DNA from 2 places in the Actinokineospora spheciospongiae genome. Region 1 is predicted to be linked to the other one. Evidence: riboswitches for the same ligand, from Rfam matches in the RefSeq annotation. Region 1 holds a riboswitch; the other holds the start of a gene.
The links. A riboswitch is a leader RNA that binds a small molecule or an ion and turns the genes downstream of it on or off. The one in region 1 is predicted to bind thiamine pyrophosphate.
Positions count from the first base shown of each region.

Region 2: linked by a shared signal. The riboswitch ahead of DFQ13_RS04445 (thiamine ABC transporter substrate-binding protein) and the one ahead of thiO (glycine oxidase ThiO) in region 1 are both predicted to bind thiamine pyrophosphate.

Region 1 is NZ_QHCP01000002.1:588,296-594,894, reverse strand. Features, by position in the region: gene DFQ13_RS06410 (MFS transporter) at 1-68, shown strand, start outside; gene DFQ13_RS06405 (MarR family winged helix-turn-helix transcriptional regulator) at 87-527, opposite strand; gene thiG (thiazole synthase) at 556-1,311, opposite strand; gene thiS (sulfur carrier protein ThiS) at 1,315-1,515, opposite strand; gene thiO (glycine oxidase ThiO) at 1,512-2,615, opposite strand; TPP riboswitch at 2,604-2,712, opposite strand; gene thiE (thiamine phosphate synthase) at 2,764-3,441, shown strand; gene DFQ13_RS06380 (APC family permease) at 3,438-4,745, opposite strand; gene DFQ13_RS06375 (hypothetical protein) at 4,904-5,653, opposite strand; gene DFQ13_RS06370 (threonine ammonia-lyase) at 5,787-6,599, shown strand, end outside.
Region 2 is NZ_QHCP01000002.1:177,892-184,490, reverse strand. Features, by position in the region: gene DFQ13_RS04465 (epimerase) at 1-584, opposite strand, end outside; gene DFQ13_RS04455 (hypothetical protein) at 1,108-1,461, shown strand; gene DFQ13_RS04450 (4a-hydroxytetrahydrobiopterin dehydratase) at 1,465-1,758, opposite strand; TPP riboswitch at 1,805-1,918, shown strand; gene DFQ13_RS04445 (thiamine ABC transporter substrate-binding protein) at 1,940-2,956, shown strand; gene DFQ13_RS04440 (ABC transporter permease) at 2,932-4,530, shown strand; gene DFQ13_RS04435 (ABC transporter ATP-binding protein) at 4,527-5,540, shown strand; gene DFQ13_RS04430 (ABC transporter permease subunit) at 5,498-6,355, opposite strand; gene DFQ13_RS04425 (ABC transporter ATP-binding protein) at 6,352-6,599, opposite strand, start outside.

The DNA of each region.
Region 1 (6,599 bases):
GGGACTGCCTGCACTGCTCGGTCGACTCGCCGCCGACCCACGTCATCCCGTCCCGGACGGGTGACTGACCGTCGGCTGACCGGCCGCTACTGGGCCTCCGGGGTGCCGACCAGCAGGGCCTCCAGGACCGGGATGGACTTGATCAGCAGCTCGCGGTCGGCGGGCGGGAGGCCGTCGAGGCGGCGGCTCAGCTCCTGCATCCGGGTGCTGCGCACGCTGGAGACGACCCGCTCGCCCTCCTCGGTGGCGGTGACCAGCCAGGCCCGGCGGTCGGCCGGGTCCGGTTCGCGGTTGACGTAACCGGAGTCGACCAGGCCCGCGACGATGCGGGACATGGTCGGGGCGGCCACGCCCTCCTTCGCCGCCAGGTCGCCGAGGCGGAGGGTGCCCGCCCCGGACAGCGTGGACAGCGCCGAGATCGAGCCGTGGCCCATGCCGGTGCTGCCCGAGCGGCGCAGTGAGCGCGACAACCGGCCGATGGCCAGGTACAGGCGGGCGGGGACGTCACCGTCAGCCGAAGTCGTCATACCTCATTGTGCCCAGGGCGGGCGCGGGTCAACGCGGAGGGCTGGACGCCTGGGCCCAGAACCGCCGCGGGATGCGGCCCGCCGACCTGGCCAGCCTGCCCGCGGTGACCGCCGCGCGCATCGCGGTGGCCATCTTCTCCGGGTCGCCCGCGCGGGTGACGGCCGTGGCCAGCAGCACCGCGGCGCAGCCCAGTTCCATGGCCAGGGCCGCGTCGGAGGCGGTGCCGACCCCCGCGTCCAGGACCACCGGGACGCCCGCGCGGGTGGTGATCAGCTCGATGTTGTGCGGGTTGTTGATCCCCAGGCCGGTGCCGATCGGCGAGCCCAGCGGCATGACCGCGGCGCAGCCCGCCTGCTCCAGGCGCAGGGCCAGCACCGGGTCGTCGTTGGTGTAGGGCAGCACCACGAAACCGTCGTCGACGAGCTGGGTGGCGGCGTCGAGCAGTTCCACCGGGTCGGGCAGCAGGGTGCGGTCGTCGGCGACCACCTCCAGCTTCACCCAGTTCGTCCCCAGGGCTTCGCGGGCCAGGCGGGCGGTGAGCACGGCCTCGGCGGCGGTGCGGCAGCCCGCGGTGTTCGGCAGCGGGTCGATGCCCAGCTTCCGCAGCAGCTCCAGCACGCCGGAGCCGCCCGCGGTGTCCACCCGGCGCAGCGACACCGTGGTCAGCTCGGTGCCGGAGGCCACCAGCGCCCGCTCCAGGACCGCCAGGTTCGCGGCGCCGCCGGTGCCGGTGATCAGCCGCGAGGAGTACTCGCGGTCGGCGATGACCAGGGGGTCGTCCACGGCTCAGCCCCCCTGCACGGCGGTGAGGACTTCCAGCCGCGCCCACGCGGGCACCACCGTGGCGGCGTGGGCGTTGCGGGGGACCACCTGGCCGTTGAGCGCCACCGCGGTCCCCGAGGTGGGCAGCGCGAGGGCGGCCAGCACGTCGGCCACGGTCGCGCCGTCGGGGACCTCTCGTTCGGTTCCGTTGACCTCGATCGTCATGTCGCTCCAGGGAATCGGGACGGGGCCGCGGCCAGCACGTGGTCGGGCGGGGTGTCGCCGCGCAGCAGGGCCACCACGGCGTCGGCGGTGACCGGCGCCATCAGCACGCCGTTGCGGTGGTGCCCGGTGGCGACCAGCACCCCGGGGCCCAGGCGGCCGAGCAGCGGCAGGTTGTCCGGGCTGCCCGCGCGCAGCCCCGCCACCGCCTCCACCAGGGCGTACTCACGCACACCCGGCAGCACCCGCTCGGCGTCGGTCAGCAGGTCGCGCACCCCCGCCACGGTGACCTCGGTGTCGTGGCCGACCTCGTGCTGGGTGGCGCCGACGACGAGTTCACCGCCGTCGCGGGGGACGAGGTAGACCGGGCGGGACTCGACGTGCGCGCGCAGCGTCCTGGTGGGCGGGGGCAGCGCGCTCGGCCGCGACCGCAGCCGCAGGACCTCGCCCTTGACCGGGCGGACCAGGGTGTCCAGGGCGGGGTGCAGGGCGCGGCTCCAGGCGCCCGCGGCGATCACCGCCTCGTCGCACTCCACTGTGGAGCCGTCGGCGAGTTCGACACCGCCGTCGCGCACCGAGACCGCCCGACCGGTGTGGAAACCCACACCCTCGGCGGTGGCCTGGGCCGCCAGCGAGCGCAGCAGCCGCCTGCTGTCGACCGACAGGTCACCGGGGACCAGCAGTCCACTTCGGACCGGCGAGGTGCCCGGCTCCAGCTCGCGGACCTGCCGCGCGGTGAGCCGCCGCACCTCCCGCCCCAGCGAGGACAGGAAGTCGGCCAACCGGCGCTGGTCCTCGGCGTCGGCGGCGTCCAGCGCCAGGGCGAGGGTGCCCTCGCGGCGCAGGCCGGGCGGGTCGGCCAGGTCGGCGGCGAAACCGGGCCACCGGGCCAGCGACTCGGCGCCGAAGGCGAGCACGTGCTCCTCGCCCAACCACGCCTCGGTGACCGGGGCCAACATGCCCGCCGCCACCCAGGAGCCCCCACCGCGCACCGGGGTGGGGTCGATCACGGTGACCCGCCTGCCGGTGGCGGCCACCCGCCAGGCGGTGGCCAGGCCGATGACACCGCCACCCACGACGGCGATCCGCTGCACGTTCCTCATCACGCTCCCTGCGCCGGCATGACCCGGATCAGGTTCGACGGTCGGAGCGCGTTGTGCTCCCTCTCAGCCCGTTGTCCGGACTCCCGTGCGACCGGCCTCCACCGTAGCGCAGACCCGCCCGGGCGGCCCAGGGGATAGCGTCGGTGCCATGCCGGGACTTGACGGGGACCAGATCAGGCGCAGGCTCGCCGACGCGCGGCTCTACCTGTGCACGGACGCGCGGACCGAACGCGGCGACCTCGCCGACTTCGTGGACGCGGCGCTGGCGGGCGGTGTCGACGTCGTCCAACTGCGGGACAAGGGGATGGAAGCGGGGCCCGAGCTGCGGGCCCTCGCCGTGATCGCGGAACTGTGCGCCGCCCACGGGGCGCTGCTGGCGGTGAACGACCGGGCGGACGTGGCGTTGGCCGCCGGGGCCGACGTGCTGCACCTGGGGCAGGACGACCTGCCGGTGGCGGCGGCCCGGCGGGTGGTGGGGGAGGAGGTGGTGATCGGGCGGTCCACGCACGACTTCGGGCAGGCCGTGGCCGCCGCGCACGAGGCCGGGGTGGACTACTTCTGCACCGGGCCGTGCTGGCCCACGCCGACGAAACCCGGTCGGACCGCGCCGGGGTTGGAGCTGGTCCGGGCCACCGCCGAGGCTGGGCCTTCGCGGCCCTGGTTCGCGATCGGGGGGATCGACCTGGAGCGGTTGCCCCGGGTTGTGGAAGCCGGGGCCTCTCGGGTTGTGGTGGTGCGGGCGATCACGGAATCCTCCGACCCGAAGGGAGCCGCCGAATTGCTCTCGGGTGCTCTGCGCGGTTCGCCCCCCGACCCGGGGCACTAGGCCTCGGACGTGGCGGGCTCGGTGCGGCGGGCGCGGAGGGCGTTCGCCAGGGCCAGGAGGCCGCCCAGGGCCAGGAGGACGGCCCCGCGCAGCCAGACCGCCGCCCCGATCTGGGTGAACAGCAGCAGGCAGGAGGCCAGGCCGAGCCAGGGGACAGCGGTCCAGACGCGGAAGTGGGGGATGTCGTCCGGGCGGCGGCGCAGGGCGAGGACGGCGGCGTTGGTGGCGGTGAAGACGACCAGCAGCAGGAGCACGAGGGTTTCGGCGAGGGCGGACACGCCGCCGGTGAGGGCCAGCAGCAGCGACAGCGCCGAGGTGGCGAGCACGGCCACCCACGGGGTGCGGCGGCCGGGGAGCACGCGCGACAGGACGGGCGGGAGCAGGCCGTCGCGGGACATGCCGTAGGCCAGGCGCGACGACATGATGCCCGTGAGCAGGGCGCCGTTGGCGACGGCGACCAGCGCGACCGCGGCGAACAGCCAGGGCGGCACCGCGCCCGCCGCCCGCACCACCTCCAGCAGCGGCCCGTCGGAGCCCGCCAGCACGTCGGTCGGGACGGCGGCGCCCGCGACCAGGCCGACGAGCAGGTACACCACCCCGGCGGTCAGCAGGGCGCCGAACAGGGCGCGGGGGTAGGAGCGCCGGGGGTCGCGGACCTCCTCGGCCAGGTTCACCGAGGTCTCGAACCCGACGAACGAGTAGAACGCCAGGACCGCACCCGCCAGCGTCGCGCCCACGACACCGTTCTCCGGCGTGCCGACCTCGGCCAATTGCCCCGGGTCGCCGTCGCCGCGCAGGACGACCCAGAGGCCGAGGCCGACGATGAGCAGCAGCCCGCCCACCTCGACCGCGGTCGCCACCGCGTTCGCGCCGAGGGATTCCCTGACGCCGCGGATGTTGAGCGCCGCCAGGGCCGCCAGGAAGACCACCACCACCGGCAGCACCGGCGCCGACACCAGTTCTCGCAGGTAGTCGCCCGCGAACGCCCTGGCCAGCGCGGCGACGGACACCACCCCGGCGGCCAGCATGCAGAAGCCGACCACCGACCCGGCGGCCCGCCCGAACGCCTCGGTGGCGTAGTGGGCCGACCCCCCGGCCCGCGGGTACTTGGTCGCCAGCTCCGCGTAGGACGCCGCCGTGAGCGCCGCCAGGCCCAGCGCGACGATGAGCGGCAGCCACACCGCGCCCCCGGACTCGGCCGCGACCTCGCCGACCAGGACGTACACACCTGCGCCGAGGATGTCGCCCAGGATGAAGAAGTACAGCAGGGGCGTGCCCACAGCCCGCCGCAACGAGGTCGCCATACCCGTTCCAGTACCCGCTGCGGCCCGCTCCCACCCGCCGATCCACGCAGGACCGCGGTGGGGGCCCGCGCGCACGCCGCCGGGTCTGTCGGCAGGCGGGCCACCCCGGCAGGCGAGAGCCCCAGCCCGCACCGTGCGGGCTGGGGCTCTTGTCCGCTCTACGGCGTCGGGGTGGCCGAGGGGGCCTGGGTGGTCGTCGTGGTGGGGACCGACCGGGTGGTCGTGGTGGTCGTGGTCTGTTCCGGGGTCGATTCCTGGGTGGTCGGGGTTTCGCTTCCCGAGGTCGTGCCCGTGGTGGTGGTGGGCTCGTCGGTGCCCGTGTTCGTGGGCTCTGTCGTGGCCGCCGGTGGGGTGGTGATCACCACCGTGGTCGTCGTGGTCTTGTCGGTGCTGCCGGTCTTGCCGGAGACCAAGCTGCCCACGGTCGTGCTCCCGCCGCCGGACAGCGGTTCCCCCCGCACCCACTCCAGGCCGGTGACCACCGCCATGCCCATGGCGAACACCAGCAGGCCGCCCGCGACCAGCACCAGGGGCTTGCGCCAGGGGCGGGGGGTCGCAGGCGGGCGGGTCTCGACCACGACCTCCTCGGTGTGGTCGACCTCGTCGCCGGTGGCCTGGACTTCGTCCGGGGTTTCCGCCGGGTCCTGCTCCGGTGGGGTGCTCACGGTGATGACGCTGCCCCGGCCGGTGACGCGGGCGGTGACCGTGCGGACGCCCTCCCTCGTGCGCTCCAGCGACTTGAGGTAGACGGCGCCGCCGACGGTGCTGATGATGCTGGCCACGGCCGCTCCGAGGACCGTGCCCGCCACGCCCAGTGTCGAGCCGAGCACGGCGGCGGTGGCCGCCGCCAGCGCCGCGGCGAGTACCTGGGCGGGCTTGATGCCCTGCTTGTCCTCCTGCTTGCTCATGCCTTCCGTTCCAACGTTGATTTCACCTGTCCGGGGGGTGGACGTGCGGCAGCCGGGAAAGGTTGGCGGAAAGTGAGCACCGCTACACTCCTGTGTCCACTGTGGACTTACATTGGTAGGGCAGACTGTAGGGGTGGAACTGGTCTCCGTCGACGCCATCGAAGCCGCCGCCGACCGCATCGCGGGGGTGGCCGTGCGCACTCCCCTGCTGCCCTGCCCGTGGGCCGACCCGGACCGTCCACTGTGGCTCAAACCGGAGAACCTCCAGCCCATCGGGGCGTTCAAGATCCGGGGGGCGTTCAACGCCATCGCCAGGTTGGACGACGCGCGGCGGGGTCGGGGTGTGGTGGCCTACTCCAGCGGCAACCACGCCCAGGCCGTCGCCTACGCCGCCAAGGTGTTCGGGATCGAGGCGTGGATCGTCGTCCCCGTCGACACGCCCTCGGTCAAGGTCGAGGCGACCCGGGCGCACGGGGCCGAGGTGATCCTGTCGGCGGTGGGGGAGCGGGAGGTGGTCGCGGCCGAGGTCGTGCAGCGGACCGGGGCGACGCTGATCCCGCCGTTCGACCACGTCGACGTGATCGCCGGGCAGGGGACGATCGGGCTGGAGATCGTCGCCGACCTGGCCGCCGACCTGGTGCTCGTACCGGTCAGCGGGGGTGGGCTGATCTCCGGGGTCGCCGTCGCGATCAAGGCGAAGTCGCCGTCGACGCAGGTGTGGGCGGTGGAGCCGGAGTTGGCCGCCGACACCGCCGCCAGCCTGGCGGCGGGGGAGTTGACCCCGTGGTCGGTGGCCGACCGTAATCGGACCATCGCCGACGGGCTGCGCAGCCAGCCGTCGGCGCTGACCTTCGCCCACCAGCGCTCGCTGGTGGACGGGATCGTGACCGTCGGCGAGGACGAGATCCGGCAGGCCGTGACGACCATCGCCCGCAACGCCCGGCTC
Region 2 (6,599 bases), 410 kb from region 1:
AGCCGGGCCATCCAGGACAGGACGTCGAAGACGCTGCCCCGGTCCGGGCTCATCACCATGGCGGTCCGCAGGGCGACCTTGCGGGTGTCGGGGGTGGGCGCCTGCTCCTGGGCCAGTTCCCACCGCTTGGCGATCTCGGCGCTGAACGCCCAGTACCCCGGCACCCCCGGCTCGGCGCCCGCGATGATCCCGGTGGCCTCGTCGTTGGCCCGGTCGAACCGGTGCGCGTAGATCGTCGCGGTGCTCATCTGCAACCACACCCGCGGCGGCGCGGAGGCCTGGGCGATAGCCGAGCCGACGGCCCGCGCGGAGTCCACCCGCGAATCCATCATCTCGCGCAGGTTCGCCTCGGTGTAGCGGCAGCTGACGCTGCGCCCGGCCAGGTTGATCACCGCCGCGCAGCCGTCGACCTCCTCCGCCCAGGGGCCGACGGTGCGCCCGTCCCACCGCACCGATCGGACGCCGCCCCCGAGGTCGACCCCGGCCCGCCTGGTCAGCACGACCACGTCGTGCCCGGCCGCCGCCAGCGCCCGGCTGAGGAATCCCCCGACGTTCCCGGTCCCGCCGGGCAACACGATCTTCATGCGAACACCCCCGCGGCCACGCTACGCCGTTTCGACCGAGCGCGAATCCGCTCCGGAGGGCCTGGATGCCGCCCCGCGCAATGGAACCAGGGGGCGTGGCCCGAAAATGAGCTGGACCCGCCGCCTCGGGACGACCGGGTCCGGGCGCTGTCGGCCGCCAGCGCTGCGCGGGCCTGCTCGACCGGCTCGCCAGTGACCCCGGACCACCTCGCACTGGGCGACCTGGAGTTCCCGGCGGGTGACCTGGGCACGCGCCCCGGGTCCGCGACCCCGGGCTGCTCGACTCCGCCACTCACCGGCCACGGACGTCGGTGCTGGGAGAGGACGCCTGCCCCAGCGTGTTCGAGAAGGCGGCCGCGCTGCTGGAGTCGTGGCCCCGGTCTGCCGGGCTCGCCGGGGCGAACGCCCGTTGAGGTGGGCAGCTCGGGCGCGATAAGTGGGCAAGGTCTCAGGTTTTCACGCTTGCGTGCGCGGGTTGCGGCCACGGGGTAACGGTCACCGAGTGGATCACGACTTCTCACCCATGGTGACCGAACAGCTCGTGGCGATGTTCGAGCGGGACGCCCGTCTGGGCGTGGACACGCTGGTGGAGATCGGCTACGACCCCACCGCGTTCGAGTGGATGATCGAGGAGTTCGGCGCGGTCGGGGCGACGCGGCGGGTGGTGCTCGACCCGACGCCGTCGTTCGGGCTGTGGCGGTTGAAGGATCGGGGGTTGCTCGCGCACAGCGTGGAGATCTCCACCCTGCTGCCCTGGTACGCGCCGCTGTTCGACGAGGCGGTGCGGGACGCGGCGTGGCGGAAGTTGGAGTTGCTGGGCGTGGACGTGCGGGCGGAGGTCGCGAAGGTGGGGAGTCCGCTCGTCGGGGAGGTGTGAGGGTCAGCCCAGGGCGTCGAGGACGGCGTCGATCTCGGTGGCCAGGGCGACGTCGAGTTCGGTGATGCCGCCCTCGCTGTGGGTGCTGAGGGTGAACTTGAGCGTGCGCCAGCGGATGTCGATGTCCGGGTGGTGGTCGTCGCGCTCGGCGATCTCCGCGACGCGGTCGACCACCTGGATGGCCTGGGGGAACGACTCCAGTTCGACCTCCCGGACCAGGGAGCCCTCGCCCCGGCTCCAGTTCGGCAGCGTCCCCAGTGCCTTGCCCTGCTCGTGCTCGCTCAACAGTTCCGCCATGGCCCCCATGGTGGCCCTTCGCGCCTGCCCGCGCTGGGCGTAGGGTCGGGGTCGCCACGGGAGTCCGGTATCGGCCGGGCTGAGAGGAGGGCCACCCAGCCCTCGACCGTACGAACCTGATCGGGGTCATGCCCGCGCAGGGAGGTCCTCGTGGTGTGCACACGCCCGAGGAAGGTTCCCGATGCGCCGACTCGTCCCCCTGGTCGCCCTGGCTGTGGTCGCCGGTTGTTCCGTGGGGGGTGAGGCCCCGGTCGACCGCACCGTCGTGCTGGTCACCCACGACTCCTTCGACGTCGACCAGGCGGTGTTGGACGAGTTCGAGGCGCGGAGCGGGATCACCGTGGAGGCGCGCAAGAGCGGGGACGCGGGGGCGTTGACCAACCAGTTGGTGCTGACCAAGGCGAACCCCATCGGGGACGTGGCCTTCGGCGTCGACAACACCTTCGCCTCCCGGGCGCTCGACGAGGGGGTGTTCGCCGAGTACCGGAGCCCGGAGGCGGACAAGGGGCCGCAGCGCTACGCCGTCGACGGCAGCGGGCGGCTCACGGCGGTCGACGTGGGGGACGTGTGCGTGAACGTGGACCCCGCGGCGCTCGGTGGCGATGTGCCCAAGACCTTCGAGGACCTGGCGGACCCGAAGTACAAGGACAAGTTGGTGGTCGAGGACCCGGCGACGTCCTCGCCGGGTCTGGCGTTCCTGCTCGGGACCGTGGCGCACTACGGCGAGCAGGGGTGGGCCGACTACTGGGGCAGGCTCAAGGCCAACGGCGTGAAGGTCGTCAGCGGGTGGGAGGAGGCCTACACCCAGGAGTTCTCCGGCTCCTCCGGCAAGGGGCCGCGGCCCATCGTGGTGTCCTACGCGTCGTCGCCGTCGGCTGAGGTGGGGGAGGACGGGAAGGCGCGGACCGCCGCGCTGCTGGACACCTGCTTCCGGCAGGTCGAGTACGCCGGGGTGCTGAACGGGGCGAAGAACCCCGAGGACGCGAAGAAGGTGCTCGACTTCCTGCTGTCGGAGCCCTTCCAGAAGACCGTGCCGGAGAAGATGTACGTCTACCCGGCGCGCGAGGGCGTGGCGCTGCCAGACGCCTGGACCGCTGCGGCGCCGTTGCCGGAGCAGCCCGCGACCCTGCCCGCCGCCGACATCGCGGCGCAGCGGCAGCGGTGGATCGAGCAGTGGCGCAGCACCGTCGGGGGCTGAGGCCAGCGGCGGCGCTGGCGTTCGCGGCGGTCCCGCTCGGCTTCCTCGCCGTCTTCTTCGCCTGGCCGGTGGCCGCGATCGTGCGGCTCGGGTTCGGTTCCGGCGCGGCCGGGGTCCTGCGGGTCCTCGGCGAGGGGGCGACGTGGCGGCTGGTGGGGTTCACCCTCGCCCAGGCCGCCGCGTCGACCGCGGTGGCGGTGCTCGCCGGGCTGCCGGTGGCGTTCCTGCTGGCCAGGGTGCCGGGCGGCGCGCTGGTGCGGGTGGCGGTGCTGGTGCCGTTCGTGCTGCCGACGGTCGTGGTCGGGTTGGCGTTCAAGGCGCTGCTGCCCGACGGCGGGGTGGTGGCGATCGTGCTGGCGAACGCGTTCTTCAACGTGGCCGTGGTGGCGCGCACGGTCGGCGGGCTGTGGGCGCACGTGGACCGGCGGGCCGAGGACGCGGCGCGGGCGCTGGGGGCTTCGCGGTGGCGGGCGTTCACCTCGGTGACCCTGCCCGCGCTGACCCCGGCGCTGGGGTCGGCAGCGGCGGTGGTGTTCCTGTTCTGCGCCACCAGTTTCGGGGTGGTGCTGCTGCTCGGCGGCGCCCGGCACCGGACGCTGGAGACGGAGATCTACCTGCGGACCGTGGAGCTGCTGGACCTGCCGGGCGCGGCGGCGCTGTCACTGGTGCAGTTCCTGGCCGTGGTGGGCGTGCTGGTGGTCGGGGCCGTGGCGCGGCGGCGGCGGGAGAACGCGCTGAGCCTGCGCGGTCAGGCGGAAACCGTGCGGCGACCGCGCGGTGGGGAGTGGGTCGCGGCCGGGCTGGGCTACGCGGTGGTGGCGTTGCTGGTGGTGCCGATCGTGACGCTGGTGGTGCGCTCGTTCGCGGGCGGGACCGCCGGGTACCGGGCGCTGGCCGGGACCGGCTTTCGGGGCTCGTTGCAGGTCACCGGCCTGGAGGCGGCGCTGAACTCGGTGCGGGTGGCCACGGACGCGACGCTGCTGGCCCTGGTGCTGGGGGTGCTCGCCTCGGTGGCGCTGGTGACGCTGGGGCGCAGCCGGGTCCGGCCGGGGGTGGTGGAGGCCGTCGACACCGCGCTGATGCTGCCGCTGGGCGTCTCGGCGGTGACGGTCGGCTTCGGCTACCTGGTCACGCTGGACGCGCTGCCGGGGGACCTGCGGACCTCGGCGGCGCTGGTGCCGCTGGCGCAGGCGCTGGTCGTGACCCCGCTCGTCGTGCGGACGCTGCTGCCGGTGCTGCGGTCGGTCGACGAGCGGCTGCGGCAGGCGGCGGCGACGCTGGGGGCGGGGCCGTGGCGGGTGTGGCGCGAGGTCGACGTCCCGCTGGCCGGGCGGTCGCTGCTGGCCTCGGCGGCCTTCGGGTACGTGGTGGCGCTGGGGGAGTTCGGTGCCACCAGCTTCCTGGTGCGGCCGGACACCGCGACGCTGCCGGTGGTGATCGGGCGGCTGGTGGCGCGGCCGGGGGAGCTGAACAACCAGATGGCCTACGCGGCGTGCACGCTGCTGATGGGGGTGACGGTGGTGATCGCGCTGCTGGTCGAGCGCCTGCGGGTGCGCGGGGTCGGGGAGTTCTGATGCTCGCTGTGTCGGGGTTGTCGGTGCGCTACGGGACCGTGGCCGCTGTGTCCGATGTGGACTTCGAGGTGCCGGACGGGTCGGTGCTGGCGCTGCTGGGGCCCTCCGGCTGCGGCAAGTCGACGCTGCTGCGGGCGGTGGCGGGGCTGGAGGTCGGCACCGGGTCGGTGTGCTGGGACGGGGTGGACCTGTCGGGTGTCCCGGTGCACCGGCGCGGGTTCGGGCTGGTCTTCCAGGACGGGCAGCTCTTCCCGCACCGCGACGTCGCGGGCAACGTCGCGTTCGGACTGCGGATGGCGGGGACACCGCGCGCCGAGCGCGACGCGCGGGTCGGCGAACTGCTGGAACTGGTGGGGCTGGGCGGTCACGCCGCGCGGCGGGTGGGTGAGCTGTCCGGCGGGGAGCGGCAGCGGGTCGCGCTGGCGCGGGCGCTGGCGCCCCGGCCGCGGGTGCTGCTGCTCGACGAGCCGCTGTCGGCGCTGGACCGGGCGCTGCGCGAGCAGTTGGCCGTCGACCTGGCCCGGGTGCTGCGGGTCTCGGGCACGACGGCGCTGGTGGTCACCCACGACCACGACGAGGCGTTCACCCTGGCCGACCGGGTCGCGGTGATGCGCGCCGGGCGCGTCCGGCAGGTGGGGACGCCGGACGAGGTGTGGGCGCACCCGGTGGACGACGAGACCGCCCGCTTCCTCGGCTGCGGCCGGGTGCTGGACGCGGCGGAGCTGGCCGTGTTCGGCGACCCGCCGCGGCGCGGCCGGGTGGGGCTGCGCCCGTCCGCGCTGCGCGTGGGCCCCGGGCCGGTCCACGGCGAGGTGACGGCCCGGGTCCACCGCCGCGACCACGTGCTGCTCGTGGTCGCGGCGGAGGGCCTGGGCCGGGTCGACGCCGTGGCCGGGATCGCCGCCGCGCCGCAGGTCGGCGCCCGGGTGTCCCTGGTGCTCGACCCCGGCGGGGTGGTGCCGGTGGGTCAGCCGTCGCGGGTGAGCATCCGGGACAGGGCGATCGAGTAGCCGATGAGGATGTAGCAGCCCGCGCGCAGCACCCCGGTCAGCAGCGTCGCGGTGGGCAGCGGGTCCTTGACGACCTCCGGGATGGCCTCCCAGCTCGTGGTGATCAGCGCCGGGGTGAGCCAGTCCAGGGCGGGGATGACGCTGAGCACGCCGGAGACGATCACCACGCCCAGGCTGACCACGACGACGATCAGCGGGTGCTCGGTCCACGCCGACACCGCCAGCGCGACCGCGGCCAGCGCCCACACCTGGACGGTGACCAGCACGACCGTCAGCAGCACCCGGCCCAGGCCCGCGCCGAACGGCAGCGTGGTGCCCGAGGAGGTCAGCATCCCGTCGCCGCCGAGCAGCAGCAGGCCCGCGACGATGCCGGTGGCGGCCATCAGCAGCACGGCGAACAGGCTGACCGCGGCCACGCCGAAGGCCTTCACCGCCAGCAGCCTGGCCCGCCCGACCGGGGCCACGAGCAGCCCGCGCAGGGTGCCGTTGGCGGCTTCCCCGGCGAGCGCGTCGGCGGCGAGCATGGCGCCGGTCAGTGGCAGCAGCATGGTCATCGACATGGTCAGCCCGAAGATGGGCAGCAGCAGGCCGTTGCCCTCGACCAGGGAGGCCAGGCCGTCGCCGACCGATTCCCCGGACGACGAGCCGGTGGCGATCGCGATGCCGATGCCCGCCACGACCGGGACCAGGGCCAGCAGGGCCAGGCCGATCAGGGTGCGCGGGCGGCGCAGCACCATCCGCAGCTCGGAGCGCAGCAGCCGGGTCAGCGGCGCGCGGCGCGCGGTGGCGCGCGGCTCGTCCAGGGCGGCGGTCATCGGGTCTCCTGCGGGACGAGGGGGTCGCTGGTGGGGTCGAGCTCCGCCGCGTCGACCGGGTCCTCGGTGAGGCGGGCGAAGAGGTCTTCCAGGCCGGTGCGCTGCCTGCGCACCTCGTGCACCGGCACACCGGCCTTGACCAGCGTCTCCACCACCTCGGGGGCGGTGGTGGCGGTCAGGTCGACCCGGATGCCCTCGGCGAGGGAGCGGGCCGGGATGCGGTGGTCGCGCAGCGCGTCCACCG